DNA from 2 places in the Stenotrophomonas sp. 99219_Sma genome. Region 2 is predicted to be linked to the other one. Evidence: predicted binding sites of a transcription regulator. Region 2 holds the regulator's gene; the other holds the start of a gene.
What was found. The regulator FliA, encoded in region 2, starts transcription of late flagellar genes. The targets are predictions, from matches to a motif close to TAAAGTTTNNCNNNCNNNGGCCGATAA.
Positions count from the first base shown of each region.

Region 1: a site for FliA is predicted at 4,642-4,668, ahead of ACZK13_RS06120 (GGDEF domain-containing protein). Genes of this name have one in related genera too.

Region 1 covers NZ_CM151117.1:1,330,709-1,345,368, reverse strand. Annotated here, with positions in the region: gene gpmA (2,3-diphosphoglycerate-dependent phosphoglycerate mutase) at 1-194, opposite strand, end outside; gene nfi (deoxyribonuclease V) at 289-963, shown strand; gene ACZK13_RS06130 (cation diffusion facilitator family transporter) at 1,002-1,982, opposite strand; gene ACZK13_RS06125 (TonB-dependent siderophore receptor) at 2,162-4,411, opposite strand; gene ACZK13_RS06120 (GGDEF domain-containing protein) at 4,701-6,116, shown strand; gene ACZK13_RS06115 (MFS transporter) at 6,212-7,429, opposite strand; gene ACZK13_RS06110 (winged helix-turn-helix transcriptional regulator) at 7,507-7,956, shown strand; gene ACZK13_RS06105 (metallophosphoesterase) at 8,030-9,157, shown strand; gene ACZK13_RS06100 (response regulator) at 9,292-9,975, shown strand; gene ACZK13_RS06095 (sensor histidine kinase) at 9,972-11,351, shown strand; gene ACZK13_RS06090 (alpha/beta hydrolase) at 11,431-12,267, shown strand; gene ACZK13_RS06085 (EamA family transporter) at 12,269-12,628, shown strand; gene ACZK13_RS06080 (DMT family transporter) at 12,625-13,023, shown strand; gene ACZK13_RS06075 (DegT/DnrJ/EryC1/StrS family aminotransferase) at 13,034-14,236, shown strand; gene ACZK13_RS06070 (MtnX-like HAD-IB family phosphatase) at 14,411-14,660, shown strand, end outside.
Region 2 covers NZ_CM151117.1:2,101,266-2,115,925, forward strand. Annotated here, with positions in the region: gene ACZK13_RS09625 (methyl-accepting chemotaxis protein) at 1-788, opposite strand, end outside; gene ACZK13_RS09630 (chemotaxis protein CheA) at 1,140-3,128, opposite strand; gene ACZK13_RS09635 (response regulator) at 3,174-3,539, opposite strand; gene ACZK13_RS09640 (STAS domain-containing protein) at 3,536-3,844, opposite strand; gene ACZK13_RS09645 (chemotaxis protein CheW) at 4,130-5,332, opposite strand; gene ACZK13_RS09650 (ParA family protein) at 5,329-6,111, opposite strand; gene motD (flagellar motor protein MotD) at 6,116-7,132, opposite strand; gene ACZK13_RS09660 (flagellar motor protein) at 7,134-7,874, opposite strand; gene ACZK13_RS09665 (chemotaxis protein CheA) at 7,976-9,808, opposite strand; gene ACZK13_RS09670 (protein phosphatase CheZ) at 9,811-10,416, opposite strand; gene cheY (chemotaxis response regulator CheY) at 10,416-10,808, opposite strand; gene ACZK13_RS09680 (RNA polymerase sigma factor FliA) at 10,866-11,609, opposite strand; gene ACZK13_RS09685 (MinD/ParA family ATP-binding protein) at 11,606-12,493, opposite strand; gene flhF (flagellar biosynthesis GTPase FlhF) at 12,480-14,102, opposite strand; gene flhA (flagellar biosynthesis protein FlhA) at 14,248-14,660, opposite strand, start outside.

The DNA of each region.
Region 1 (14,660 bases), 770 kb from region 2:
GTGTGGATGGCGCGCTTGAGCACGGAGGTGTGGGCGACGTCGAACTGCAGGCCTTCCTCGCGCATCAGGCGACCGGCGGCAGCCGCTTCCCGGCGCCCCTGCTCGGTCAGGTCGACATCGACCCAGCCGGTGAAGCGGTTGTCCAGGTTCCACTGGCTCTGGCCATGGCGCAACAGTACGAGTTTACGGGTCACTGCAGGGTCTCCAACGCGAGGAAAGGCAGGCCGCCATTGTAGCCCCGGGCGCCGCTCACCGTGCCGTGGCCCCACACATGCGATGCTGCAACCAATGAATACGGTGATCGACCCCGGACGCTGGGAAGGCAGCGTCGCCGCGGCCCGCGAGCAGCAGCTCCAGCTGGCCGGTCGCGTGGAACGCCAGGACCGGCTGCCACGCACGGTGCGCTGGCTGGCCGGGCTGGATGTCGGCTTCGAGGATGATGGCGCCATCACACGCGCCGCGGCGGTACTGCTGGACGCGGAGACGCTGCAGCCCGTGGCGCAGGAGATCGCGCGCATCCCCACGGTGATGCCCTATATCCCCGGCCTGCTCAGCTTCCGCGAGCTGCCGGCACTGCTGGCCGCGCTGGCGCTGCTGCCGCATACGCCGGACCTGGTGTTCGTCGATGGCCATGGCATCAGCCACCCGCGCCGGCTGGGCGTGGCCGCTCATCTCGGAGTGGTCATCGACCTGCCGAGCATCGGCGTGGCCAAGTCGAAGCTGGTGGGCAGGTTCGTCGAACCGGGCGCCGAGGCCGGTGCGCATACGCCGCTGCTGGATGGCGATGAGCAACTGGGCTGGGTGCTGCGCAGCAAGCTGCGCTGCAAGCCACTGTTCGTGGCCGGCGGCCATCGGGTCAGTGCGGATACCGCGCTGGACTGGGTGCAGCGCACGCTGCGCGGTTACCGGCTGCCGGAGCCGACGCGGCTGGCAGACCGGCTGGCCTCGCGACGGGACGAATGACCGCACCGGGCATCACCCGGCGCGGTCGCCATCCTCGTTCAGCGATGCACGTGGCCGCGGTGGCCCTGCGCGTCCTCGCCGTGGTCATGGCCTTCATGGCCCTCGTGCTCGCCGGCCTTGGCCGGCGCCGGCTCACCACAGGCTTCGCCGCAGTGGTCCGCTTCGATCTGCAGTGTCACATGCTCGATGCCGAAGTCATCGTGCAGGCGCCCGCCCAGATCACGACGCAGCGCATCGGCATCGGTGCCGTCGCGCATCACGATGTGCGCGGTCAGCGCCGGGGTGCTGGAGGCCAGCGCCCACACATGCAGGTCATGCACGTCCAGTACCGCAGCGTGGCCGGACAGGCTGTCACGCACCTTGGCCACGTCCATGCCCTTGGGCACGCCTTCCAGCAGCACGTTGATCGCCTCGCGCATCAGCACATAGGTGCGCGGCAGTACCCACAGGCCGATCAGCACCGCCAGGATCGGATCGATCGGCTTCCAGCCGGTCCACTTGATCAACAGCGCACCCGCAATTACCGCCACCGAGCCGAGCATGTCCGCCCACACTTCCAGGTAGGCGCCCTTCACGTTCAGGCTCTCACCGCTGCCGGCCTGCAGCAGGCGCATCGAGATCAGGTTGATGACCAGGCCCGCCGCGGCAATCACCAGCATGCCTGACGAGGCAATCTCCTGCGGTTCGCGGAAACGCCCGATGGCCTCCCACAGGATGTAACCGGCGACCACGAACAGCATCGCACCGTTGATCATCGCGCCCAGCGCTTCCAGGCGTGCATAGCCGTAGGTGCGGCGCGCGTCCGGCGGGCGCCGGCTCAGCCGTACCGCGACCAGCGCGATCATCAATGCCAGAGCATCGGTGGCCATGTGCGCCGCATCGGACAACAGCGCCAGGCTGTTGGTCCAGAACGCGCCCACCACCTCGACGACGAGGAAGGTGGAGGTCAGGCCGAGCGCCCACCACAAGGGTTTCTCGTGGCGGATCTCGGATGGCAGGTGATCGTGGTCGTGGCCCATGGCAACAGCTCCTTTGCGATGGAGGCAGGCTACGCCGGCGGCCGTGGGGAAACTATCACGGTGTTTATAACATTGCAGGCCACGCGGTCCCTCACCGGGCATGGCCCGGCGCTACCGGAGCGCGGCCGGCAACGCCAGGCCACGCCTGGCGAACGCAGCGGACCGACATCCGCCTGCGGTCAGAACCCGAAGCGCAGGCTGGCCCAGTACGCGCGGCCCGGCTCGTTGTAGGTCGCCGCGCCGGCATCGCTGCTGTTGGCCTCGCGGAACAGGCGCTTGTCGGCCAGGTTGTTGACGCCGAAACCGAAGCTGACCGTCTCGGTCACCTTGTAGCGCGCGCTCACGCCCCAGATGTTGTACGCACCACGGTCCTGCAGCGCGATCGACGGATCGCAGGTGCCGGTGCAGCGCGGATCATTGTTGATGTTGGTGGTGGCCGGCTTCTGCTTGCCGTAGAAGGTGCCGGTCAGCAGCAGCGACAACTTGTCGGTGGCCTGCCAGTCCAGCATCGTGTTGACGGTGTACTTCGGAATCACCGACAGCGGCTGGCCGGTGCTCTTGTTCTCGTTCTCCACCATGTAGGTGAAGTTGTTGCTCCACTTCAGGCGGTTGCCCTGCTCGCCCAGCAGCGGGACCACCAGGTTGCCTTCCAGCCCCTGCACGATCGCCTTGGGTGCGTTCTCCCAGCGGAAGATGCGACCCTTGGTGTCGGCGGTCAGCCCGATCTGGTTGTACCCGGCCTGGATCTTGTCCTTGTAGTCGTTGTGGAAGTAGGTCAACGACGCTTGCCAGCCGCTCTGCGGTGCCCACTCGATACCCAGTTCCTTGTTCAGGCTGGTTTCCGCCTTCAGGTCCGAGTTGCCGCGCATGTAGCAGCCGGCGCCCAGGCTCGGCAGTGCATTCGGGCAGCCATTGCCCCGGGTGTAGTACAGGTAGTCCGGATTCGACTGGTACAGGTTCGGCGCCTTGAATGCACGGGCGATACCGCCCTTCACCACCCAGTCGCGGTTGATGCGGAACTGCGCGTTGAAGCTGGGGCTGGTGTTGTTGCCGAACTGGCTGTGGTGGTCGAAGCGCAGGCCCGGGGTGACGATCCAGCGCTCGCCCAGGTAGATGTTGTCTTCCACGAACACGGCGGTGGTCTGCGCGTCGGACTTGCCGCGTGCGCGATCGGCCGACAGCCCCGGGATGCCGCCGCCGCTGCTGCTGGACTGGCTCATCGAGTACGGGTCGGTCAGGCGGCTGTCCAGGTATTCAAAGCCCAGCGTCCAGATGTTCTCGGCACCACCCAGCGTGGTCGGGAAACTGACTTCGCCGTCCAGCTGGTAGTTGCGCAGGCGCGAGGTCGACCAGTCGGTGCCGTTGAAGCTGCCCTCCGGGCCACCGGCCAGGCCTTCGTTGATGCGTGAGTTGTTCACCGCCTCCACTGCAGCCGTTACCCGCGAGGTCACATCACCCCAGCGGCCGCGGTGGGTGATCGCGCCGGTGTTGCGGTACATGCGGTTGGTCTCGGCCTGCTGCTCGGCCAACGCCCCCAGATCGATCGGTGTCGAGGTACCGGTGGTGCTGACCGCGCGGTCGCCAGCATAGATGTTGCCCTGGCGACTGGTGCCGGCTTCGAATTCGACCACCTGGTTGGCGGTCACGTCCCAGCGCAGCAGCGCGTTGACATCGCGGTTCTTGACGCCCTCGCGACCGGCCGGCGGCACCGCGTTCGGATTCGTCGCGAAGTCACGATTGAGTTCCAGCGAATCGGCGTCGGTCTTGTTGAGATTGCCGTACAGGCGGAACGACAGGGTGTCGGTCATCGGCCCGCTCAGCTGCAGGCCGACGCGCTCGCTGCCGCCTTCGGCGCTGTGCTCGGGCACCAGGCCATACAGGTCGACCGCGCCGGTCAGGTCGCCGGTCGGGCGCTTGGTGATGATGTTGACCACGCCACCGGAAGCACCCGAGCCATAACGTGCCGCTGCAGGGCCACGCAGCACTTCGATGCGCTCGATCATTTCCGCCGGCACCCAGTTGGTATCGCCGCGGGTATTGCGCTCACCGCTGCGGCCCATGCGCACGGCATCACGCGCACCGATGCGCTTGCCGTCGACCAGGATCAGGGTGTTTTCCGGGCCCATGCCACGCAGATCGATCTGGCGGTTGTTGCCGTACTGGCCCGAGGCACTGTTGCCGGTCAGGTTGACGCCGGGCATGGTGCGCAGCAGCTCGGCGATGTCGTTGGCCGGCGGGCGCCTGGCGATGTCCTCTGCGGTGATGGTCGAGGTACCCAGGGCCTGGCGCGCGATCTGCGAGGCGGTGACGTGCACCGTGTCGATATCGGTGGCGTCGGTTTCGGCGTGGGCGGTCAGGGCGCTGCCGGCCAGCAGGGCGGCAACGGCAAGCGCCAGCGGGCGCGGCGAAAGGACAACGGCAGGGGACATGATCAGGACCTTCTGGCAGGGCTACGGGGCCTCTGGCAAAGGGCTTGAGGCAACGACGAGGGGGAGGCGGAGCAGTCCTGCAGCAGGCACCTGCAGCCCGTTCCGTGCGCGCATTCTCCCATCAATGCGATTGATTCTCAAATGCGTTCACTCATTGCCGCAGCGGCGCCGATGTGGTTTGCGCACCGTGCAACCCTGCACCGCGCGTAAACTGGCCGGCTAACCCGCCATCAACCGTATGCCGCCGCGGCCGATACCCGTGGTTTGCCGTACGCAGTCAGAGATCGACGTGGAACCACCCCAATTGGACGATGCCAGCCAGCCGCTGGCCGAGGCCTGGCAGCAGTGTCTGCTGCAGGCCGGCCCTGCCGCCACCGCGCTGCTCACGGCCGCTGCTACCGATGCCCCACCCGCGCTGGCCCAGCGCTTTTACGAAGTACTGCTGCAGGACACCCGTGCGCGCCGTTTCCTGTCCCACGACCAGGTCAAGCAGCGCCTGCAGCCGGCCATGCAGCGCTGGCTGGCGCAGCTGCTGACCACTGATGCCAGCGGCATCGCCAACACCGTGGCCTCGCAGCGGATCATCGGCGACGTGCACGCCCGCGTCGGCATTCCGGTCGACCTGGTTACCCGCGGTGCGCGTGTGCTCAAGCACGAACTGTTCGTGCGCCTGCGCGACGATGCACCGGACAGCGACACCGCATTTGCCGCCATCGACTGCCTCAGCGCGATCATGGATATCGCCATGGAAGGCATGACCCTGGCCTACACCCACGCGCGCGAGCGCTCCACCCGTGCCGACGCCGCCTACCGGCTGTTCTCGCTGGTACAGAACGTCGGTACCGAACGCGAGCGCCAGCGCGCACTGCTGCTGGACTGGGAAAACGCCCTGCTCTACGCGTTGGCCGGCCACGTGCAGGCCAGCGACAACGCCAGCCTGGCTACCTCGGAGTTCGGCCTGTGGTTCACCCACAAGGGCATCCCCAGCTTCGGCGAAAGCAGCGAAACGCAGCAGGTGGGCCAGTTGATGGCCCGCATTGATGGCCACCTGCAGCGCGCGAGCGGCGATGCTCCGGCGCAGCGACTGGCGGTGCTGCCGGCCATCCGCGAGGACTTGGCCGCCATCCGCACCCTGATGACACTGCTGTTCGAGCGCATCGGCGAACTGGATGCCGGCAGCGACGCGCTGACCAACCTGCTCAACCGTCGCTTCCTGCCCACCGTGCTGCGCCGGGAAATCGAGCTGGCCACACGCAACCGCACACCGTTCTCGCTGCTGCTGCTCGACCTGGATCACTTCAAGGCAATCAACGACGGCCACGGCCACGATGCCGGCGACCGCGCGTTGCAGCACGTCGCCGGCCTGCTCGGCCAGCTCACGCGCGGCAGCGACTACCTGTTCCGCTATGGCGGCGAAGAATTCGTGGTGGTACTGGTGGCTGCCAGCGAATCGCAGGCGACCGTGATCGCCGAGAGCCTGCGGCGGCAGATCGCACAGTCGCCGGTGGCACTGGCCAACGGCCAGGTGCTGGCACTGACCGCCAGCATCGGCGTGGCCGGCCACGACGGTCATCCGGACTACGAGCGGCTGATGGCCCGTGCCGACGCGGCAATGTACGAGGCCAAGCGCAGCGGCCGCAACCGCGTGGTGGTGGCCAGTGCGGACCTGCAGGAAGCGCCGGGACGGCGCGCACTGCAGCGATGACGGCAGGACAGGTAGAGTCGACCGCGGGTCGACTATCGCGCGCACCGCGGGGTTTTTCGCGCGCAGGGCGAAGAGCAGTCGGCTGACAGTCGACTCTACTGACAGCCGGCACTACCGATACGGCCGCCGGCCGCTGCTTTCACCGCCACCACCCACCACGCTGCCCACCAGAGCAGCGCCAGCAACGCGATGCCCGCCCCCAACAGGCATACCGCCGGCCAGCCATGGCGCGCCTGCATCCACGGCCCGGCCGCTGCACCGGCACCACTGCCCACCGCATAGAACAGCATGTACAAAGCCACCAGGCGTCCATGCTGTTCAGCCGGCGCGCGCAGCAGCAATGCCTGGTTAGATACGTGCAGTGCCTGCCCACCCAGGTCGAGCACAATCACGCCCAACAGCAGCAACGACAGCGACTGCGGCAGGCCCAGCAAGGGCCACCACGCAACCAGCATCAACAACAGCGCACCGACGCTGACCGGATGCGCGAAACCACGGTCCATCCAGTGCCCTACCCGCGCCGCCAGCAGCGCACCGATCACCCCGGCCAGGCCCAGTGCACCGATGGCGGCGGTCGACCAATGCAGCGGTGGCGCCGAGAGCGGCAAGGGTGCCGCCGCCCAGAACACATTGAGGCCGGCAAACAGCAGCAGTGCCAGCGGCCCACGCTCGCGCAGCGTTCGATCGCGGCGCAGCATGCCCAGCATCGAGCCCAGCAGCTCGCGCCAGCGTGGGGGAACCGACGGCACCGGTACTGGGGGCAGGCGCCGCCACAGCAGCGCCGCCAACCCCGCCATCACCATCGCTGACAACAGGTAGACCATCTGCCAGCCAAAGGCCGCCGCCACCGTACCGGACACCACGCGCGCCAGCAGCAGGCCGATGAACACGCCGCCCTGCACCACACCGACCACGCGACCGCGCTGCTCGGGCGGTGCCAGCATGGCGGTATAGGCGATCAGGCCCTGGGTCAGCGCCGTGCCCAGCAAGCCGGCCAGCAGCATGCCCGACAACAGCCAGCCCGCCGTGCGTGACGCTGCCAGCCACAGCAGCGCCAGCACCAATGCGATCAACTGCAGCCGCAGCAGGCGTCGCCGGTCACCACGGTCCGCCAGCGGCAGCAGGCCAAGCAACGCCAGCACGCTACCGGCCTGGGTAGCAGCCAGCACCGCGCCAGCCATGGCCCGGTCCAGCGCAAAGGCGCGTGCAAGCTGATCCAGCAGCGGCTGCGCGTAATAGACGTTGGCAACGCTGGCACCTGCGGCAACCGCGAGCAGGACCAGCAGCGGGCGGGGAAGTGATATGGCACTCATGATGTGGTTGCAATTTGAAACTTGATGCAGGCTACTGCCATTGGTTTTAAACTGCAACCACATCAGAGAGGTCCACCATGCACACCGACAGCCCCTGCCCCGTCGCCCGCAGCGCCGATCTGCTCGGTGACCGTTGGGCGCTGCTGGTCATCCGTGATGCCTTCGATGGCGTCACCCGTTTCGGTGATTTCCAGCGCAGCCTCGGCGCGGCGCGCAACATCCTCAGCGACCGCCTGCGCCGGCTGGTAGAGGCCGGCGTCCTGCAGCTGCAGCCGGCCTCCGATGGATCGGCCTACCAGGAATACGTGCTCACCGCCGCTGGCCAGGAACTGTTCCCGCTGCTGGTCGCGCTGCGCCAATGGGGTGAACGCCATCGCTTCGAGGCCGGTGAAGCCCATTCACAGCTGATCGAATCGGCGACACGGCGGCCACTGCCCTACATGCAGCCGCGCGGGCGCGACGGCCAGCCACTTCAGCCCAGCGCCACCCGCGTGCGCAAGCTCAGGGACGACGGGCGCGACACCTGATTCGCCCATTCGCGCACACCGACGAACATCCGCGCCGGTTAGCATCAGACCTTTCCGCCACTGGATGCCGCCGATGTCGCGCGATCGCCCTTCCCTGCTGACCGCCCTGCTGTTGCCGCTGCTGGCCTGCGCCACAGCAACCACGCAGGCCCGCGAGGTTGCCGCGCCCGCCGACCACGTGCAGGCCGATGGCCCCTATGTGTTCCGCCAGGGCGACCAGCTGCAGGCCAAGTGGATCTGCGACGACAAGGTCGAGTCGCACACGCTTGCCACGCAGGCCGCAGGTACCGACATCGCCCCGCGCTGCGGCTACGAGCACTCGGTGCACGTGGCTGCCCCGAATGCGCCTTCGGTTTCCGTGCTGCCGGCCGTGCCGCGCATCGTTGCGCTGTCCGACATCCATGGCCAGTACGGGCTGCTGGTGCGCCTGCTGCGCGCCCACCAGGTCATCGATGCCCAGGATCGCTGGGCGCTGGGCAAGGACACGCTGGTCATCGCCGGCGATGTGTTCGACCGCGGCCCGCAGGTGACCGAGGCCTTCTGGCTGCTGTATGGCCTGCAGCTGCAGGCGGCCGCCGCCGGCGGCGCGGTGCACTTCGTGCTCGGCAACCACGAAACCATGGTGCTGTACGACGACCTGCGCTACGTCAACCCGAAGTACCTGCGCAGCGCGCAGCTGCTCGGCCGCAGCTACCCGCAGCTGTACGGTGCCGATTCGGTGATCGGGCAGTGGCTGCGCACCCGCCCGGTGCTGCTGAAGATCGGCGACACCCTGTTCCTGCACGGCGGTATTTCGCCCGAGGCAGTGCAGCTGGCGCTGGACCCGGCGCGCACCAATGCGGCCTACCAGGCGTCACTGGGCCTGCCAAAGGCCGAAGTAAAGGCCGACCCGGCCACCGCACCGCTGTATGACGGCAAGACCAGCCCGATCTGGTACCGCGGCTACTTCGATGGCCGCCTCGACACCGCGGGGGTGCAGACCGTACTCGACCGCCTGCAGCTCAAACGCATCGTGGTCGGCCACACCTCGATGCCACACGTCAGCAGCTTCCATGGCGACCGCGTGATCGCCATCGACAGCAGCATCAAGAACGGCGAGAACGGCGAACTGCTGTTCATCGAAAATGGCAGGCTCAGCCGTGGCCTGCTGGATGGCTCGCGGGTGCCGTTGGCGCCGGGTGAGCCGGGCCTGCAGGACTGAATGAAGGGACAGCGCGACGGCACCGGGCGGCGGCGGCGCGCTCCACCTTCACCCGGTTTGCGGCTACCCTCGGCAGCCGAGAGAGGCCCACCCCGTCCATCCGGTGGGCCTGACCGTTACAGGAGCCCCCGCGCATGCGCGTTCTGATTGCTGAAGACGACCCGGATATCGCCTCCGGCCTGTGCGCCTCGCTGCGCCGGCAGGGGCACGTGGTTGACCACGTCGACAACGGCGCGCACGCCGACGCGGCACTGGGCTCGACCCAGTACGCATTGCTGGTGCTGGACCTGGGCCTGCCTCAGCTGGATGGCCGCGATGTGCTGCAGCGCCTGCGTCAGCGCGGCGATGGCCTGGCGGTGCTGGTGGTGACCGCCCGCGATGGCCTGGCCGAACGCGTGCGCGTGCTCGACCTGGGCGCCGATGACTACCTGGTCAAGCCGTTCGCGCTGGACGAATTCGAAGCACGCGTGCGTGCGCAGCTGCGGCGGGTCACCAGCAATGGCAACCCGGACCTGCGCATCGGCCGCCTGCGTATCGATCTGGCCGGGCACCGGGTGTGGATCGACGACCAGTCGCTGGAACTGACCGCGCGCGAGTTCGGCCTGCTGTCGGCACTGGCGGTACGCGCCGAGCGCATCGTGTCGCGCGCGCAACTGGTGGAAGCGCTGTGCGACTGGGGCCAGGACCTCACCGACAACGGCCTGGACATCGCCCTGCACCGCCTGCGCCGCAAGCTGCAGCCCGGCGGCATGGGCATCCGCACTGTGCGCGGGCTGGGCTACATGCTGGAAGACGCGCAGGACGACAGCGCCCCGTGATCAGTGGACCACCCAGCCTGCGTCGGCGCCTGCTCGCCTTCCTGGCGTTGCCGATGCTGGGCCTGCTCACCTTCAACACGATCCTGGCCTACTACGTTGCGCTGGACTATTCCAACCGCATCCACGACCGCAACCTGATCGACGACACGCATTCGTTCGCGCAGATGCTGAGCACCATGCCGGTGACCAGCGACCTGTCTCCGCAGGCGCGCTTCCTGATCGAGTACGACCCCGACGGCCATCGCTACTTCAACGTCGACAGCAGCCGCATGGGTACGCTCAGCGGCAATGCAGACTTCAGCCCGTACGCCCCTTCGCAGGACTGCACCGGCGTGCATCCGGCGCTGTACGACGGCAACCTCAATGGCCAGCAGGTGCGCATGGCCACCGTCTGCACGCAGGCGATGAACGATCCGCAGGACCAGCTGGCGGTGACCGTGGCCGAGAGCATGGCCGACCGCCGGCAGCGTGCGCGCGAGATCCTGATGATCATCATCCCGCTGATGACCATGCTGGCGCTGGGTACCGCAGCGCTGGTCTGGTTCGGCGTGACCTATGGCCTGCGTATCCTGACCCCGCTGAGGACCCGCCTGGCCCAGCGCCGCGGCGAACTGGCGCCGATCTCCGATGCCGACGTGCCAGAGGAGATCCAGCCACTGATCAGCACCATCGATGATCTGTTTGCCCGCCAGGCGGAAATGATCACCCTGCAGAACCGTTTCATCGCCGATGCCGCGCACCAGCTGCGTTCGCCGCTGGCGGGCATGGCCCTGCACGTGGACCAGGCGCTGGCACATGGCGACCCCGACACAGTGCGCGAGGCGCTGCAGCACATCCGCCGGCTCAACCAGCGCACCGCGCGGGTCAGCACCCAGCTGCTGGCACTGAGCCGGGCGCAGACCGTGCCCGATACCGTGGAGGCACTGGACCTGTGCGAGCTGGTACCGCAGTGGGTCGGCATGCGCGTACCGGAGGCGATCCGCGATGGCATCGATCTGGGCTACCGCGGCAGTCCCCATCCGCTGCGTGTACTGGGCAACGGCGCCATGCTGCAGGAAGCGCTGGACAACCTGATCGACAACGCCCTGCGTTATGCCGGCCGCAATGCAACCGTCACGGTGGGCGTGCACGCGCTGGACGACAATGATGTCGAACTGTATGTGGAAGACAACGGCCCTGGCGTGCCCGACGACGTGATGCCACGGCTGGGCGAGCGCTTCTTCCGGGCGCCGGGCACCGCTGCCAGCGGCACCGGCCTCGGCCTGGCCATCGCGCACGAGGCGGTGGAGCACTTCGGCGGCCGCCTGAGCTTCCTGAACCGCCCAGGTGGCGGACTGAAGGTCGCCATCACGCTGCCGCTGCTGAAGGCGCCCTGACCCGGCCCGGGGCGCTGAAAGGCTGGCGAAAATCGCGCTTGCGATCCTGCCATCCCCACTGCCGTCCCGGAGCCGCCAGGTGACCGAATCGCACGACTTCTTCCTCCCCGGTGGCCCACAGGGCGTGCTGCTGGTCCATGGCCTGACCGGCACCCCGGCGGAAATGCGCATGCTGGGCAAAGGGCTGAACAACGCCGGTTTCACCGTGCACGGCGTGCAGCTGCCCGGCCATTGCGGCAGCGTGGATGACCTGCTGGCAACCACCTGGGAACAGTGGTACCAGGGCGTGGAAGATGCGGCGGCAACCCTGCGCGGCAAGGTCGACCAGCTGTTCGTCGGCGGCCTGTCGATGGGCGCGGTGCTGTCGCTGGCACTGGCTGCACGTCGCCCCGAGTGGGTGTCCGGGGTTGGCGTATACGGCGCCACCTTCCGCTATGACGGCTGGAACATCCCCGCCGTGGCCCGCTTCTCGTTCCTGCTGCCGTGGTTCAAGCGCTTCAACATCGGCCGCGACCGCATGTTCATGGAAGAGCCGCCGTACGGCCTGCGTGACGAGCGCCTGCGTGCACAAGTCAGTGCCGCCATGCTGTCCGGCGACAGCGCCGCCGCCGGCCTGCCGGGCAACCCCTGGCACGCCCTGGCCGAAATGCGCGCCCTGAGCAACTGGACCCGCCGCCACCTGCACCAGGTCACCGCGCCGTGCCTGGTGATGCACGCCCGCGAGGACGACGTGGCCAGCATGGGCAACGCCGAGCTGGTGATGTCGCGGGTCAGCGGCCCGAAGGAACTGGTGGTGCTGGAAGACAGTTACCACATGATCACCATCGACCGCGAACGCCGCGATGTGATCCGCCGCAGCGCGCGCTTCTTCACCGAAATCGGTGAACGCACTGGCGTGCTCAAGGCGGTGGCCTGACATGGGGGCACTTGCCACGCTGCTGTGGCTGGCCAATGTCGTGCTCGATACCGGTGGCCAGCTCGCCTTCAAGGCCGCCGCCAGCGACCCGCAGGAGGGCGAAGGACTGCAGCGCTGGAAACACATGCTCAGCCGTCCCTGGCTGTGGATCGGCATCGCCTGCTACGTGCTTGAGTTCGTCGCCTGGATCGCGTTCCTGTCGCTGGTGCCGCTGTCCAAGGGCGTGCTGCTGGGCTCGATCAACATCGTCGCGCTGATGATCGCCGGCCGTTTCCTGTTCCGCGAGAAACTCACGCCGCTGCGGGTGACCGGCATGCTGCTGGTCACCGCCGGCGTAGCCGTGGTGGGGGCCGGCTCATGAGGCGCCTGTATGTGATCGGCTTCCCGCTGCTGATGGCTTTCGACACGCTGGCCCAGCTGTGCTTCAAGTACGCCGGTGACGCCGCGTTGCCGGTCGAGGCCAACACCGCCTGGCTGCTGCGCGTGCTGTCGCAGCCGTGGGTTTACGGCGCCATCCTCGGCTACGTGGGTGCATTCTTCACCTGGATGAGCCTGCTGCGCCATGCGCCGATCGGTCCCGCCTTTGCTGCCTCGCACCTGGAAGTGATCAGCGTGCTGCTGCTGTCGGCGTGGCTGTTGAACGAGCCGCTGACCCTGCACCATCTGCTCGGTGCGGTACTGATCGTGGCCGGCATCGTCTGCCTCGGCCGCGCCGAGGCGCACGACCCGCACAGCCCTGCCGAAAGCACCCCGTGAGCGCGCTGCGATGAGCCTGTTCGCGCGCGAACTGCCACCAACCGCCGGCCTGCCGATGCAGGCCAGCGATTTCCTTCCCGGTGGCGGCGACCTGCGTGACATCCTTGCCAGCCAGCTCGGCACACCGCCGCTGCAGCTGACCTGTTCCGGCACGCACGCGCTGCTGATCGCCCTGCGCACGCTGCGCAAGCGTGCGCCAAAGCGCGACACCGTGATCATGCCGGCCTATACCTGCCCGCTGGTGCCGATCGCGGTGCACAGCCTGGGCCTGCGCGTGCAGTTGTGCGATACCCGGCGCGGTCATTTCGACTTCGACCCCGGCCAGCTCAAGCGGCTGGCCGATGCGCGCACGCTGGCGATCCTGCCCACCCACCTGGGCGGGCGCATTGCCGATGTCGAGCTGGCCTGCGAAGTCGCCCGCAACGCCGGCGCCTGGGTGATCGAAGATGCCGCGCAGGCACTCGGCGCACGGGTCGGCAACAGCAGTGTCGGCCTGCGCGGCGATATCGGATTCTTCAGCCTGGCCGCCGGCAAGGGCCTGAGCCTGCATGAAGGCGGCCTGCTGGTCAGCCGCGATGACGAACTGCGTGCTGCGCTGGCCGAACATGCCGTCCAGCACGTTCGCTCCAGCCTGCGCTGGGAGCTGCTGCGGAGCCTGCAGTTGCTGGGCCTTGCTGCCTGCTATCGCCCTTCGCTGCTGTCACTGGTGTATGGCAATCCACTGCGCAATGCGCTTCAGCGTGGCGATCTGGAAGATGCGGTCGGTGACATTTTCCCGCTGGATATCCCGCAGCACCGGGTCAGCCAGTGGCGGCAGAACATCGGCGCGCATGCCGCGCGGCGCTTGCCGGCATTCCTTCAGGCCGGTCGGCTGCGTGCGTTGCAGCTGCGGGTGCAGCTGGCACAGCTGCCCGCCGTTGAGGTGGTCGATGGGCTGGCCGGTAGCGGTGGCACCTGGCCACTGTTAATGCTGCTGCTGCCCAGCCAACGCGCCCGCGATGCGGTACTGAAGGACTTGTGGCCACGCGGGCTTGGCGCCAGCCGCATGTTCATCCATGCCCTGCCCGGCTATGCCTACCTGCGCGGCATCGTGCCGCAGGACGACATGCCCAACGCACGCGACTTCGCCGCACGCATGCTGACCCTCGGCAACAGCGCCTGGCAGACCCGTGAAGAGACCGCCGAAATACTGCGGGCACTGGCCCGCGCGTGACGCCAGGACGCACGGATGGAGTGCGCCTCACGCATTCATCCATGCACCTTCCTGAACGCTTTCCGCGCCCTGCAATGCAGGCTTTCAACAGGAAAGGAACGAGAAAGGCTGCCTGCCTACATTGAGCCTGGCCCGGCATCGCGCCGGACGTTCCTTTCATCGACGGACCTGCCCATGCACTGGAGCATCCTGTGTGACTTCGACGGCACCATCAGCCTCGAAGATGTCATTGACTCGCTGCTGGAGAAATACGGCCAGCCGGGCTGGCAGGAACTGGAAGACCAGTGGAAAGCGGGAAAGATCGGCTCGCGCGAATGCATGCAGGGCCAGGTCAGGCTGCTGAAGCTGGACCCGGCCACGCTCGACGCCCACCTGGACCAGGTGCAGATCGATCCGGGCTTTGCCGCCTTTGTCAGCCGTGCCG
Region 2 (14,660 bases):
CGGCGCAGCATCGCGGTCATTTCGGTGGTGGCGGCCAGCATCTTGCCGGCTTCGTCCTTGCTGGTGGCCTGGGTGCTGACGCTGAGATCGCCACGGGCAACGGCCTGGATCGCGTGCACGGCCTTGCCGAGCGGGCCGGTGACGGCGCGCGAGATGACCGTTGCCAGCGCGGCTGCCACCAGCGACAGCAGCACGATGCAGCCGATGATGGCGATCATGCTGGCGCGGTGGGTGGCATTTGCATCGGCGATCTTGGCATCCATCAGGCCGGCGATATGGGTGCCGAGGGTCTTCATCGCAGCGAACAGGTCACGGCGGGCCGGGCGCGACTGTTCGTCGGAGATCTGCCGTGCCAAGGTGCCGTCGCCTGCCGCGACGGCTTCGCGCATGGCCTTGTTGGCAGCGAAGTAGCGGTCCAGCTGTACGTTGGCCGCAGCGTACAGCTCGCGCTCCTTGGCCAGGGCTGGCAGTGCCGAGTAGGCGGCCAGTTCGTCATGTACGGCCTTGGCGGTGTCGTCCATGCGCTTGTAGTAGTCGGCCACCTTGTCAGGCTGGTCGAGCATGCTCAACAGAGCCAGCTCGTAGGTGCGGAACTCGCCGAGTTGCGAGCGCGCCTCGCCGAGATGCTGCACCGAGGGAATATCGTTGCTGGCCATCTCGCCCAGTTGCTTGTTGGCCTCGTTGAGCCGCAGCAGTGCGAATGCGCCGAGGACGAGGGTCATCAAGGTGGTGAGGGTGAACCCCACGGCCAGCTTGCGGGCGATGGGCAGATCGTGGAACCACTTCATGCAGGGTGCTCCAGGTGGGCAGGGCGCCGGCGTCGTTGCGTCGGCTGGGGGGGGTGCAGAGCGAACGGTGGTGCCCGGTGGGGGTTCGGTGACGGCCGTCAAAGCGAAATAGCGGCGCAGTTCGGATGGACTTTATGGACGCAGATCACATTCGGTTGCGTAGGGATGACGTCGCGAAAGTGGTGCCATGACAGGGCTTTCGCTTGAACGGCAAGGTTGCACCCGAAACCTTCGTGCAGACGGAGTTCACGGTATGCCTGGCGAAGCGAGCGCGGTCAGATCGTGGCCGTGCGCGCAAACGAAAACCGCCGCCCCGAAGGGCGGCGGCTCAGTGCACGCATTCAACGTGGATCAGGCGGCCTGCGGCATCCGCAGCGAACGCACCAGACCGCCGATGTCGACGATCAGGGCCACGCGGCCATCGCCAAGGATGGTGGCACCGGATACCCCGCCGATGCGGCGGTAGTTGTTCTCGATGTTCTTCACCACCACCTGCTGCTGACCGACCAGCTCGTCCACTTCCAGCGCAATCTTCTGGCCATCACCTTCAACCACCACCACCAGCGATTCGCTGCCCGGTGCGCGGTTGCCGTAGCCGTAGTACTCGCTCAGCGACAGGATCGGCAGATACTCGCCACGCACGCGCAGCACGCGGCCTTCGCCGGCCATGCTGCGGATGTCCTCGGCCTGCGGCTGCAGGGCCTCAAGCACATAAGCCAGCGGCAGGATCAGGGTTTCACCGGCCACCGCCACGGTCATGCCGTCGAGGATGGCCAGGGTCAGCGGCAGGCGGATCAGCGTGCGGGTGCCAGCGCCGAGGCTGCTTTCGATCTGGACCTCGCCCCCCAGCGCCTGGATGTTGCGGCGGACCACGTCCATGCCAACGCCACGGCCGGACAGGTCGGTGACTGCATCGGCGGTGGAGAAACCCGGCTGGAAAATCAGGTCCCAGACCTGCGAATCGGTCGGGTTGTCCGGCACCGCCAGGCCGCGTTCGGTGGCCTTGGCCAGGATCTTGGCGCGGTCCAGGCCGCGGCCGTCGTCGCTGACTTCGATGACGATATGGCCGCCCTGATGCGAGGCTGCCAGGGTGATCGTGCCGGTCTCGTCCTTGCCCGCACCGCGACGCACGTCGGGCATTTCCAGACCGTGGTCGATCGAGTTGCGCACCAGGTGCACCAGCGGATCGGCGATCTTTTCGATCAGGCCCTTGTCCAGTTCGGTGCCTTCGCCGACGGTGCGCAGGCGGACCTGCTTGCCGAGACGGCTGGACAGGTCGCGGACCAGGCGCGGGAAGCGGCGGAACACCGCATCGACCGGCAGCATGCGCACGCCGATCACCGCTTCCTGCAGATCGCGGGTGTTGCGTTCAAGCTGGTCCAGGCCGGCGAACAGGCTCTCGGCGTGGACCGGGTCCAGCGCGTGCGAGACCTGCTTGAGCATGGCCTGGGTGATGACCAGTTCGCCGACCAGGTTGATCAGCGCATCGACCTTGTCGACGCTGACCCGGATCGAGGTTTCGGCTTCCTGGCCGCCAGCGCTGCTGGCAGCGGCGGCGGGTGCCGCCGGTACAACGGCAGCCGGTGTGGAAGGGGCGGGTGTGGCAGGTGCCTCGGTGGCGAGGCTCGGCGGCGCAGCCGGACGGATGTCCAGTTCGCAGTCGTCCAGCACCCAGGCGAAGGTGTCTTCAATCTTGCTGCGCGGCACCTTGCCAACAAGTCCCAGGTCCCACGCCAGGTGGGCCTCGAGCGGGTCGAGCTGGGCGAAGCCGGGCAGGCGTTCCATGCGCGCGGCGACCTGCAGCGAACCCAGGTGCTCAAGTTCGCGGATGATGCGCAGCGGGTCGTTGCCGCTCATGAACAGCGATGGCGCCGGGGTGAAGCCGATCTGCCAGGCTTCCGGCGTATCGTCCACCTTGGCTGCGGCGGCCGCGGGGGCGCTCGCTGCGGCCTCGCCGGAAAGAACCGCCTCCAGGCGCGCCTTCACCGCAGCAACTGCGGCGGGATCGGCGGCCTGGCCGTGTTCGGCTTCGCGCAGCAGGGCGCGCAGCACGTCCACCGAGGACAGCATGGCGTCGACGGCGTGGCCTTCCAGCGCCCGCTTGCCGGCACGCAGCTCATCGAGCAGCGTTTCCAGCACATGGGTCAGGCCGGCGATCGCATCGAAGCCGAAGGTGCCGGCGCCGCCCTTGATCGAGTGGGCGGCGCGGAACACCGAATTGATGATCTCCGCGTCCTGCTGCCCCGATTCCAGGGCCAGCAGGCCAGCCTCCATCGCGTCGAGGCCTTCGCGGCTCTCCTCGAAGAAGGTGGCGTGGAAGCGTTGCAGGTCCATGCTCATGGCAGTGGTGGTCCGGAAGCGAAGAAGGGGAGCGGTGGCGGGCGATCAGCCCAGCACTTTCTGCACGGTGGCGACCAGCTGTTCCGGATTGAACGGCTTGACCAGCCAGCCGGTGGCACCGGCGGCCTTGCCTTCGGACTTCTTGTCGGCGGCCGATTCGGTGGTCAGCATCAGCAGCGGCGTGAACTTGTAGTCCGGCAGCTGGCGCAGTTCGCGGATCAGCGCGATGCCGTCCATGTTCGGCATGTTGACGTCGGTGACCACCGCATTGAAGCGCTGGCCCTTGGCGCGACCGAGCGCGACCGCGCCGTCTTCAGCTTCTTCGACGGCAAAACCGGCCGAGGTGAGGGCGAAGGACACCATCTGGCGCATTGACGCCGAATCGTCCACCACCAAGATACGTGCGCTCATGCAGCGTTCTCCACAGATTTCAGGTTGTCATGGGTTACGTCCAGGCCCAGGGCCTGGGTGACGCCCAGCAGGCGCGCGGCGTCACGGAAGGTTGCAGTGCAACCGTGGAAGCCGGTGCCGAGGCCTGCCTCGCGGCGGGCCTGCACGAACGCACACAGCACCTGCACGGCGGCCGTGTGGATGCGGGCGACCTGGCTGGCATCCAGGGTCAGCTCGCCTGCCTGCGCCACCAGCGGGGCGAGGCGGTTCTTGAGCTCGGTGGTGCTCTCGATGCCGAGATCCCCACCCAGTTCGACAGTGCTCATCGTTGCTCCGGACAAACGGTTCCGTGATCCATAACGGCACCCCGGCGGGGTTCTTTAGGGGAATCGACGCGGTGCGTCGATGCGGTCGCTGTTGAAAAGGGGACGGAGGGGATTAAGTCGCAACTGGCTCGGCGCTTTGCGCCGATGCGGTGCCTGTCGGGGACGCAAGGCGTTGATCCGTTGGATCAATACCTTACGTCCCCACTGCGTGGTCGCGGTTGCTGAGGGTGGCTGCGGGAGCGCCTGGTCGATTGCGACTTAATCCCCTCCGTCCCCTTTTTTCGTTCAACTCAACAACCGGGTGGCATCCAGCAGGATCATCGGGCGCTGGCTGACCCTGGCGACGCCACGGAACAGGTCGTTGGAGATCTGGCAGATGCGCGCGGTATCGGGTGGCTCGATCTGCGAATCGGTGAGGTTGGCGACATCTTCCACTGCCGACACGCGCAGGCCGATGGTCTCGCCGTCTTCCTCCAGCACCACGATGCGGGTCTGTGAGTCGTCTTCGGCGGCCGCGGCGCCCAGGTGCAGGCCGAGGTCCATCACCGGTACCACCTGGCCACGCAGGTTCATGATGCCCAGCATGGCCGGCGCAGTGCCGCGCAACGGCAGCAGCGGCACCGGCAGCACCACTTCCTGCACTTTCAGCAGTTCCAGTGCATAGGCCTGGGTGCCGCAGCGCAGGCGCAGCCAGCGCGAGGTGCGCTCGCCGGCGCGTCGGTTCTGCGGATGCGGGCTGCTGGCGGGCCGATGTGCCTGTGCCTGCAGCTCCTGCCAGCTGCTCGGGCGGTTGCCTGCTGGCGCGTCCACGGCCACGCGCGGTGGCGGCGCGGCATCGGTGCGTGCAACTGGAGCGGGTGCTGCGACCACGGCCGCTGGTGGCGCAGGAACGTCCTCGCCGCCCGCAGCGGCCTCGAACGCGGCCTCCAGGCCGGGGCTGTCGGTGTGGGCGAGTCGATGGCTGTCGGCCGGATCGGTCTCGTAGATCACTTCGTCCGGCAGGTCGTCCCATGTAGGTTCCGGGCCGGACTTGGCGGTGGCGGGAGCAGGGGCTGTCTCGTGGATCACCTCGTCAGGCGGGTCATCCCAGGTCGGTTCGCGCTCGGGGGCGGCGACAGGCATTGCGGCGGCCTCGAAGGCGGCCTCCAGTGCTGCGTCGTCCTCTGCCGCGGCAGCAGCAACAGTCTCCGTTTCGTAGATCACTTCGGCGGGCAGATCGTCCCAGGTGGGTTCGCGCTCAGCCGTTGCGGCCGCGTCGAAGGCGGCTTCGAGTGCGGCGTTGTCGACGGCAGGCGCAGCGGCGACGGTCTCGGTTTCGTAGATCACCTCGGCCGGCAGGTCATCCCAGGTCGGCTCGCGTTCGCCGTCGGCTGCAATTGCTGGGCACGCTTCGTCGCTCGCCGGCGGCGGTGCAGCCGGTGGTGCCACGGCGATCGCTTCGCCCAGCAGTTCGTCCAGGTAGTCGTCCAGTACACCGGTGCTGTTCATGCGGCCTGCTCCAGGGCACGGGCGTCCTCGCCGAGGATCCAGTTCAGCGCGCGGCGATAGGCGGCCAGGCCGCGGCCCGGGTAATCCTCACCAACGCTCGGCAGGGTCAGGCCGGCGGCGTTGCTGATGCGGGTGTCGATCGGAATCGCGTCTTCCCACACACGGGTGCCGTGACGATCCTGCATCGTGCGCAGCGACTCGTTGCCGGCGCGGGTGCGGCGATCGAACAGGGTCGGCAGGATCGAGATCGGCAACGGGCGGCGGCGCGAACGTTCGACCATCTCGCCGGTGCGGACCATGCCATCCAGGCCATGCAGGGCCAGCGGCTCGGCCTGGGTGGGGATGATCAGGCGATCGGCTGCGGCCAGCGCATTGATCATCAACAGGCCGAGGGTGGGCGCGCAGTCCAGCAGGATGTAGTCGTGCTGGCCCTGGTGGCGCGCAAGCGCATTCTGCAGCGCCAGGCCAAGGCCAGGCTGGTTGGCGCTGCGGCGTTCCAGCGTGGCCAGCGCGGACTGTGCGCAGACATAGTCCAGGCCATGGATGCTGCTGGCATGGCACAGGCTGGAAAGATCGGCGGGCGGGGCGCCGAACAGCTCCAGCACGCCAGCCGGCGGCGGGTCTACCGGTACGCCGAACGCGCGGCTGAGCGAGGCATGCGGATCGAGGTCGATCAGCAGCACGCGATGGCCAAGTGCGGCCAGTCCGCGGCCGAGGGCGAGGGTGGTGGTGGTCTTGCCGACTCCGCCCTTCTGGTTGGCGACTGCCCAGATGCGCATCGGATTACTCCTTCATTGCCGGGGGAACGGCGGCGCCGACGCGGCTGCCAGCCGGCACCGGCGGCAACTTCACCGGTGCGATGGGGGAGGTGGGGGCGGTAGCCGGAGTTGCCGCGGCTTGTTCGGTATCGGTGTTCCGGGTGGCGCCGGTGGCTGCGTTCAGGCGCTGGCCGAGTGGGTCCACCGAGTGCGAGGTGTCGGCCAGGATGATGACCATCACCCGGCGGTTGCGGTTGCGGCCCTGCGCGCTGTCGTTCTCTTCGCGCGGGCGGAACTGGCCGTAGCCGACCATCGCCAGCCGCGACGGCTGCACGCCCTGGTCGGCGAACAGGTGCACCACGCTGGCCGCGCGCCCGGCCGACAGTTCCCAGTTCGACGGGAAGGTGGCGGTGGCGATCGGTACGTTGTCGGTGTGGCCTTCCACGCGCACGCTGTTGGGTACGTCGCGCAGGACCTCGGCCAGGCTGGCCAGGGTCTGCCGCGCATGCACGTCCAGCGCCGCCGAGCCGGTGGGGAACAGGATGTCGCTGTTGATCTCGACTTCGATCCACAGCTCGGTGCGGCGCACGCTGATCATGCCGCGGTCGATCAGCGGCGCCAGTGCGGCGGTCAGGCGGTCCGCGATGCTGTTGAGCTGGCGCTCGGCGCGCGCGATCTGCTCCTGGTTGTGCACCGAAACAGGCATACGCATCTGCGAGGCCATCGACGGCAGCAGGGTCGGGTCGTGCGACGGCGCAGGCGCCGAGGGCCCGATCTTGGTGCCGGACTTGATCACCGAGGGGCTGTCCCAGCCGCCACCCTGCACCTGCTTGTTGCCGACCTGTACCGGATTGATCGTGCGCGGCGCGCCCCCGAAGGCATCGGTCAGCGCGTCGGCCATGATCCGGTACTTGCCTTCGTTCACCGAGGAAATCGCGTACATGACCACGAAGAAGGCGAGCAGCAGCGTCATCAGGTCGGCATAGGGGATCGCCCATGCTTCGTGGTTGGCGTGCTCTTCGTGGTGCTTGCGGCGGGCCATGTCAGTGCAGGAAGCCGGAGAGGTTGGTTTCAATGTTGCGCGGGTTCTCGCCCTGGGCGATCGAGATCAGGCCTTCAATGACCATTTCGCGGTCGCGGGTGTTGTGCGAGATCACACTCTTGAGCTTGGCGGCCACCGGCAGGAACAGCAGGTTGGCCGAGGCGATACCGTAGATGGTGGCGGTGAACGCTGCGGCGATGCCGTGGCCGAGCTTGCTCGGGTCGGCCAGGTTCTTCATCACCGCGATCAGGCCAAGCACGGCACCAATGATGCCCAGCGTCGGTGCATAGATGCCCATCGCTTCGAAGACCTTGGCACCGGCCTGGTCCTGGTGTTCCTGGCTGCCCAGTTCGATTTCCAGCATGTGCCGCATCGATTCGGGTTCGACGCCGTCCACCAGCAGCTGCAGGCCCTTGCGCAGGAACGGGTCCTGCTGTGCTTCCACCTGCGATTCCAGGCCCAGCAGGCCCTGGCGGCGGGCGATGTTGCTCCACTCGACGATCTGCTGGATCAGTTCGCGGCGATCGCTGTGCGGCGGGCGCACGACCCAGCGCACGATCTTGAAGGCATGCTTGAACACCGCCGGCGAGGTGTGCAGCAGGATCGCGGCGACGGTGCCGATGATGACGATCACGAACGCCGCAGGCGACCACAACGACGCCAGGCCGGCGCCCTTGAGGATGCTGCCGCCGACCAGCGAGGCCAGGGCGAGAAAGAGTCCAATGAGGCTGAGTCTATCCATGGTTCCGGTATCGGCGTGTATGAATGGGACTTGAGACACCGGTAGATCGCGTACAGACGGTGGTCACAGTTTTCGGGGCGCCGGGCATGGCCCGGTGGGGTTCATCGCAGCCCGTCCACGTCCAGGATCAGCGCCATGCGACCATCGCCGATCAAGGTTGCACCGGCATAACCGCGCAGGCCGCGCAGCGCTTTCGGCAGCGGCTTGATGACCACTTCCTCACGCCCGCGTACCTGGTCCACGACCAGCCCGAAGCGCGCTTCGCCAGCCTGCAGCACCACGATGGTCAGCAGCGGCGAGGCTGCCGGCGTCACATCCAGCCACTGGCGCAGATCGACCAGCGGCAGCGTGTGCGAGCGGCGGTCGAGCACGGCACGGCCATCGAACCAGCCCAGCGAGGTGCGCGGCGCGTGCAGCACTTCCATCACGCGGGCCAGCGGCAGCGCATAGACGTCCTCGCCGGCCTGCACCAGCAGGGTCGGCAGGATCGCCAGGGTCAGCGGCACGCGGATCAGGAAGCGGCTGCCACGGCCCAGCTCCGACTGGATCTGGATCTGGCCGCTCAGTTCGCGGATGCGTGACTGCACCACGTCCATGCCGACGCCACGACCGGAGATGTCGGTGACCTGCTGCTTGGTCGAGAAGCCGGGCAGGAACACCAGGTGCAGGCACTCCTCGCTGCTCAGGCGCGCGGCGGCTTCCGGATCGATCAGGCCCTTCTCGCGCGCCTTGGCACGCAGCTTTTCCGGGTCGATGCCGGCGCCATCGTCCTGCACCTCGATGCTGACGTAGTCGCCTTCCTGCTGTGCGGACAGGCGCACATGGCCCATCCGTGGCTTGCCCTGTGCCTCGCGCAGGTCGGGCATTTCCACGCCATGGTCGATGGCGTTGCGGACCAGGTGCACCAGCGGGTCGGCCAGCGCTTCCACCAAGTTGCGGTCGAGCTCGGTCTCGGCGCCGATCAGTTCCAGGTCCACTTCCTTCTTCAGCGAGCGGGCGACGTCGCGGGCAACCTTGGGGAAGCGCGAGAACACCTTGCCCACCGGCTGCATGCGGGTGCGCATCACTGCCGACTGCAGGCGGGCGGTGGCGATATCCAGAGTGGACACGGCCCGGTCCAGCTCTTCATCGCGCAGGCGTGCACGCAGGGTCTTGAGCCGATTGCGTGACAGCACCAGTTCGCCGATCAGGTTGACGATCGCGTCCAGGCGCTTGGTGTCCACGCGCACGGTATGTTCGGCCTCGGCCAGCGGCTTGGCGGCCGGCTTCGCCACCGGTGCCGGTGCGGCGACCGGGCGCGGCGCTGCGATCGGTGCCGGTGCCACCACGGCCGCAGGCTTGGTGCCCGGTGCCGCGCCACCGTGCAGCTGGTCGAGCAGGGCTTCGAACTCGTCTTCGCTGATCAGTCCGTCGTCGGCCTTCTTCGCTGGCGCGACCGCGGTCGGCGCGTTGCCACCATGCAGCTGGTCGAGCAGAGCCTCGAATTCGTCGTCGGTGATCAGGTCGCTGCCACCCGCGGTGGGTGCTGCGGCGGCGGCGGGTGCAGCCACGGCACCGCTGTGCACGTCGAACTGTGCGATCAGGTCCGGCGGCGCATAGCCCGGCTCGGTGCCGGAGGAAACCGCGTCCAGCATCGATTGCAGGTAGTCCAGCGATTGCTGGGCCGCGTCGAAGTGGTGGGCCTGCAGCACGGCCTGGCCGGCACGTGCGGCGCCCAGCGCCTCTTCAGCGGCATGGCACAGCTCGACCATGGCGGTGACGCCGAGGAAGCCGGCGCCGCCCTTGAGCGTGTGGTAGCCGCGGAACACCGCGTTGAGCTGGTCGCTGTCCTGCGGTGCCTGCTCCAGCGACACCAGCTGTTCGCCGAGGCGATCCAGGATTTCCTGCGCCTCGATGATGAAATCGGCAGTGATGTCGTCGGATACCGCGCTCATGCTTACAGCCCCAGATCCGACAACAGGTCGTCGGCGTCGTTCTGCGAGACCGCGTGGCGGTCCAGTCCCTTCAGTGCCGGCCCGGCCAGTTCCGGGTCGGTGCGATGCTGTTCCGGCGGCAGGCCGAGCGCGCCGAAGCCTTCGTGCACGCGGCGGACGATGCCGACCACGCGACGGATGATCTGCCCGGTCAGGTCCTGGTAGCTCTGGGTCAGGGCGATCTCGGTCAGGTTGTGGCGGATGCGCTCGAGCTGCGCGTCCTGGCCCGGCTGCAGGCCTTCGGCGCGCAGCTGTTCGGTCAGGCTGCGGCATTCCTCGGCCAGGTCCAGGGTGCGGTGCGTGGCCTGTTCGGTCATCGCCACCACGTGGTCCAGTCGCGCGCAGGCGTCGTCCAGTTCGCCGGCTTCGCTCGGCACGGTCGGCAGTTCGCCCAGCGCCTGTCCCAGCTCGCGGGCCAGCCGCGAGAGGCCGCTCATCATCGGCTGCGTGCGCAGCGCGACCAGCCCGTCGATGCGCTGCCGCCAGGCGGCCTCGTCACCGGACTCGAGTGCGTCCAGGGCTTCCTGCAGGCGCAGGGCGAGGGCGTTCTTGTCGACCGTGGTATCCATCAGGCGCTGGCCGCCAGGCGTTCGAAGATCTTGCCGAGCTTCTCTTCCAGCGTCTGCGCGGTGAACGGCTTGATGATGTAGCCGTTCACGCCGCTCTGGGCGGCTTCGATGATCTGCTCGCGCTTGGCTTCTGCCGTGACCATCAGCACCGGCAGGGTCTTCAGCTTGGCATCGGCACGGATGGCCTTGAGCAGCTCGATGCCGGTCATTACCGGCATGTTCCAGTCGGTGACCACGAAATCGAACGGCTGGCTCTGCAGCAGCGACAGCGCGGCATGCCCGTCCTCGGCTTCGGCGGTATTGGTGAAGCCCAGATCGCCCAGCAGGTTCTTGACGATTCGACGCATGGTCGAGAAGTCGTCGACGATCAGGATGCGCATGTTCTTGTTCAAAGCAGAATTCCTTTGTTGTTCATTCCGGACGGCCGGGGGCAGCCGCCTCGGGGATGTTCATTCTTCGAGGCCTGCGTCGGCAGCCTCGAACAGCTTCAGCCGGCCGCGCAGGCGCAGTACCGCCTGGCCGTGGATCTGGCAGACCCGCGACTCGCTCACGCCGAGCACCGCGCCGATCTCCTTCAGGTTCAGTTCCTGCTCGTAGTACAGCGAGAGCACCAGTTGTTCGCGCTCGGGCAGGTGGCCGATGGCCTTGCCCAGCTCGCGACCGAACTCACCGCGCTCCAGTACCTGCTGCGGGGTCGGCCCGCCCTGGGCGACGGTGTCCAGCTCGCCCTGGTCCTCGATGCGCGATTCCAGGCTCAGCACCTGGCCACGTGCAGCGTCTTCCATCAGCCGCAGGTACTCAGGCAGCGGCATCTCCATCGCGGCGGCCACTTCAGTGGCGCTGGCGGCACGGCCACTGCTCTGTTCCAGGCGGCGGATGGTGGCGGCGGCATCACGTGCACGGCGGTGCACCGAGCGCGGGACCCAGTCACCACGGCGGATCTCGTCGATCATCGAACCACGGATGCGGATCGAGGCGTAGGTCTCGAAAGAAGCACCCTGGTCGGCGTCATAGCTGCGCGAGGCTTCGATCAGTCCCATCATGCCGGCCTGGATCAGGTCGTCGACCTCGACGCTGGCCGGCAGGCGCGCGGCCAGGTGGTGGGCGATGCGCCGCACCAGGTCCGAATGCTGGGCGATGACTTCGTTTGCCGCCGAGCGCTGCACTTCCCTGTACTGGGCTGCGCCTTTCATGCCGTCACCCCACGCTGCTTGAGGATGCGTTCGAGGAAGAACTCGACGCCGCCACGCGGTTCGGTCGGCGCCTGCCAGCGCGCGGTACGGCGCGCGATCTCGGTGATCGCCAGCGCCGCCGGGCTGGACGGATAGGCCTTCACCACCGGCTGCTGGCGCTGCACCGACAGGCGCAGCCAGTCATCCTGCGGCACGCAGCCCAGGTAGTTCAGCGAGACATCGGCAAGGAACTTCTCACAGACGCGGGTCAGCTTTTCGTACAGCACGCGGCCCTCGTTCGGGTCGCGCACCATGTTGGCCACCACCTGGATGCGGTCCACGCCGCGCTCGCGCGACAGCACCTTGATCAGTGCGTAGGCGTCGGTGATCGAGGCCGGCTCGTCACAGACCACCACCACGGTGTCCTGTGCGGCCTGGCAGAAGGTCAGCACGCCATCGGTGATGCCCGCGGCAGTGTCCACCACCATGATGTCCAGCTCGCGCTCCAGTTCGGAGAACACGTTGACCAGGCCAACGTGCTCGGCCGGGGCCAGCTCGGCCATGTGGCGGCGGCCGGATGCGGCCGGGACCACCAGCACGCCGTTCGGGCCTTCGACGATGACGTCATCCAGCGTGCAGCGGCCGGCGACCAGGTCGGCCAGCGTAAAGGTGGGGTTCAGGCCCAGGATCACGTCGATGTTGGCCAGGCCGAGGTCGGCGTCCAGCAGCAGCGTGCGCTTGCCCATTCCAGCCAGGGCCACGGCCAGGTTGGCCGACACATTCGTCTTGCCCACGCCGCCCTTGCCGCCAGTGACCGCAATGGTGCGCACAGGGCCGAGCGGCTCGCTGCGGGTGGCCGACAGCGGGAAGGTCTTGGTCAGCTTGGCGTACTCACGCGACGGCATGGTTCAACTCCGGGTTGCAGGGCATATCGGCCGCGCGGCGCAAATCTTCAAGGCGAAGTACAAGATTGGCTGCACTGGCCCGGTGCAGGTCCTCCGGGACGTCCTGGCCATCGGTCACCCAGGTGATCGGCAGGGCATGGTCCACGGCCACCGACAGGGCGTTGCCGAAGCGGCCGGTCTCGTCCAGCTTGCTCAGTACCAGGCCCTGCAGGTTGGCGGCGCCGAAGCGGCGGACCACCTCGTCCATGTCGCCGAAGCTGGTGTTGGCCGGCAGCACCAGCAGGGTGCGGACCTGGCGGGCGGCACGCAGCCACTGCAGCTGGGCGGCCAGGGCGCGGTCGCGCGGGCCCAGGCCGGCGGTGTCGATCAGCACCAGCTTGTAGTCCTTCAGGCGTTCCAGCAGCTGGTCCAGGTCGGTGCCGCTGTTGGCCTCGTGCACCGCGATGCCGAGCTGGCGGCCGTAGCCGTACAGCTGCTCGCGGGCACCGATGCGGGTGGTGTCGGTGGTGACCAGGGCCACGTCACGCGGCGCGTGCTTCTCGGCGAAGCGCGAGGCCAGCTTGGCGATGGTGGTGGTCTTGCCGGCGCCGGTCGGTCCGACCAGTGCGATCACACCACCTTCTTCCAGCGGGTCGACCGGGGCGATCGGCAGCTTGCGCGAAATCAGCCCCAGCATCAGGCCGCGGCCTCGATGGGCCTCGGTCTCCAGCGGGATCTGCATGGCCACGTCGCGGGCCAGGCCGGCATCGAAGCCATACTCGTCCATCAGGTCCAGCGCGGTGGCGCGCACCGGGCAGCCGCGCAGGCGCTCGTCGGTGAAGCGGTTCATCTCGCGCTCGATCACATGGCGCATGCCGGCCACTTCCTGGCGCAGCTGGCGGATCTCGGCGTCGTCCTGGGCCACCAGGGTCAGTGCCGGGGCTGGGGCCAGCACGGGGGCAGCGCCGGTTTCGTCGCTGGCTTCGACCGGTGCCGGTTCGCTGGCAACGATCCCGGGCTGCGCTTCGGTCACGGCAGCGGTCGGCAGCGGCGGCGGCTGCACGGCCGACGTCGCGCTTTCGTGATGCGTCTCGTGCGGCGGGTCGATCTGGAAGCGGGCGCGGTTGGCCGGTGCGGCGGTGCTGGGCGCCGGTGCGACGATGGCTTCGGCGAACGGAGCGAAGATCTGATCCGGCAGCGCCGGTTCGTTGACGGCGGCGCGTGCCAGGGTGGCGGCGAAGCCGGTGCTGCCGCGGGTCGGCACGATCTCGTCGGCGCTGTCCAGGGTGCGGCCGGTGGCGCCGACCGCAGCGCGGGCGAGGGCAGCCACGGCCGAGGTGGTTGCGGCGACCGGTTCCGGTGCCGGGGTATTGCTGCGGCGGCGGGTGACCGCGGCGATCACCGCGTCGGCGGCGGTGCGCGGCTTCGGCGCCGGCGGCGGAGCGATGTCACGACGCGAGGCTTCCAGTGCACGCTGCACGGCGCTCTCGTCGTAGTTGGCGGCGGCGACGATCTCGATGCCTTCCTCGATCCGGCGGTTGGACAGGATCACGGCGTCAGGACCATGTTCCTTGCGCACCAGGTTCATGGCCGAGCGCATGTCGGCGGCGACGAATCGTTTGATTTTCATGCTGTGGTCACGGGACGAAGACGGCGGGGTGGCGGTCGGAGAACTCGGGTGGTCGGTGGTCTGCACGGTGCGGGTTCCCCTTGGTATCTGTCTGTTGCGTTGGTTCGAAAGTGGTGTCTGTTTTCTGGCGCATCGGAGGGCGGCGTCAGCTGATCGTTCCGACCAGCTTCAGGCGCTTGTCCTCCGGCACCTCGCTGTAGGCCAGGACCGACAGCGACGGAACGCTGTGGCGGACCAGGCGGGCCAGCGCGGCACGCACCGGGCCAGGTACCAGCACGACCGCGGGCTCGTTGCGGGCTTCCTGCTTGCTGACACATTCGGCCAGGCTCTGGTGCAGTCGCTCAGCGAGTCCGGGTTCCAGCGCGGCGCCGTTGCCCTGCGTGGACTCCTGCAAGACACGTTCCAATTGTGGGTTGAGCGTGAACACCGGCAGCTCCGCCGACATTCCGGCGATCTCCTGCACGATGAAACGACCCAGCGCGGTGCGCACCGCGGCGGTCAGTACGGCCGGGTCCTGGCTGTTCGGAGCGTGTTCGACCAGTGCTTCGGCGATCTTGC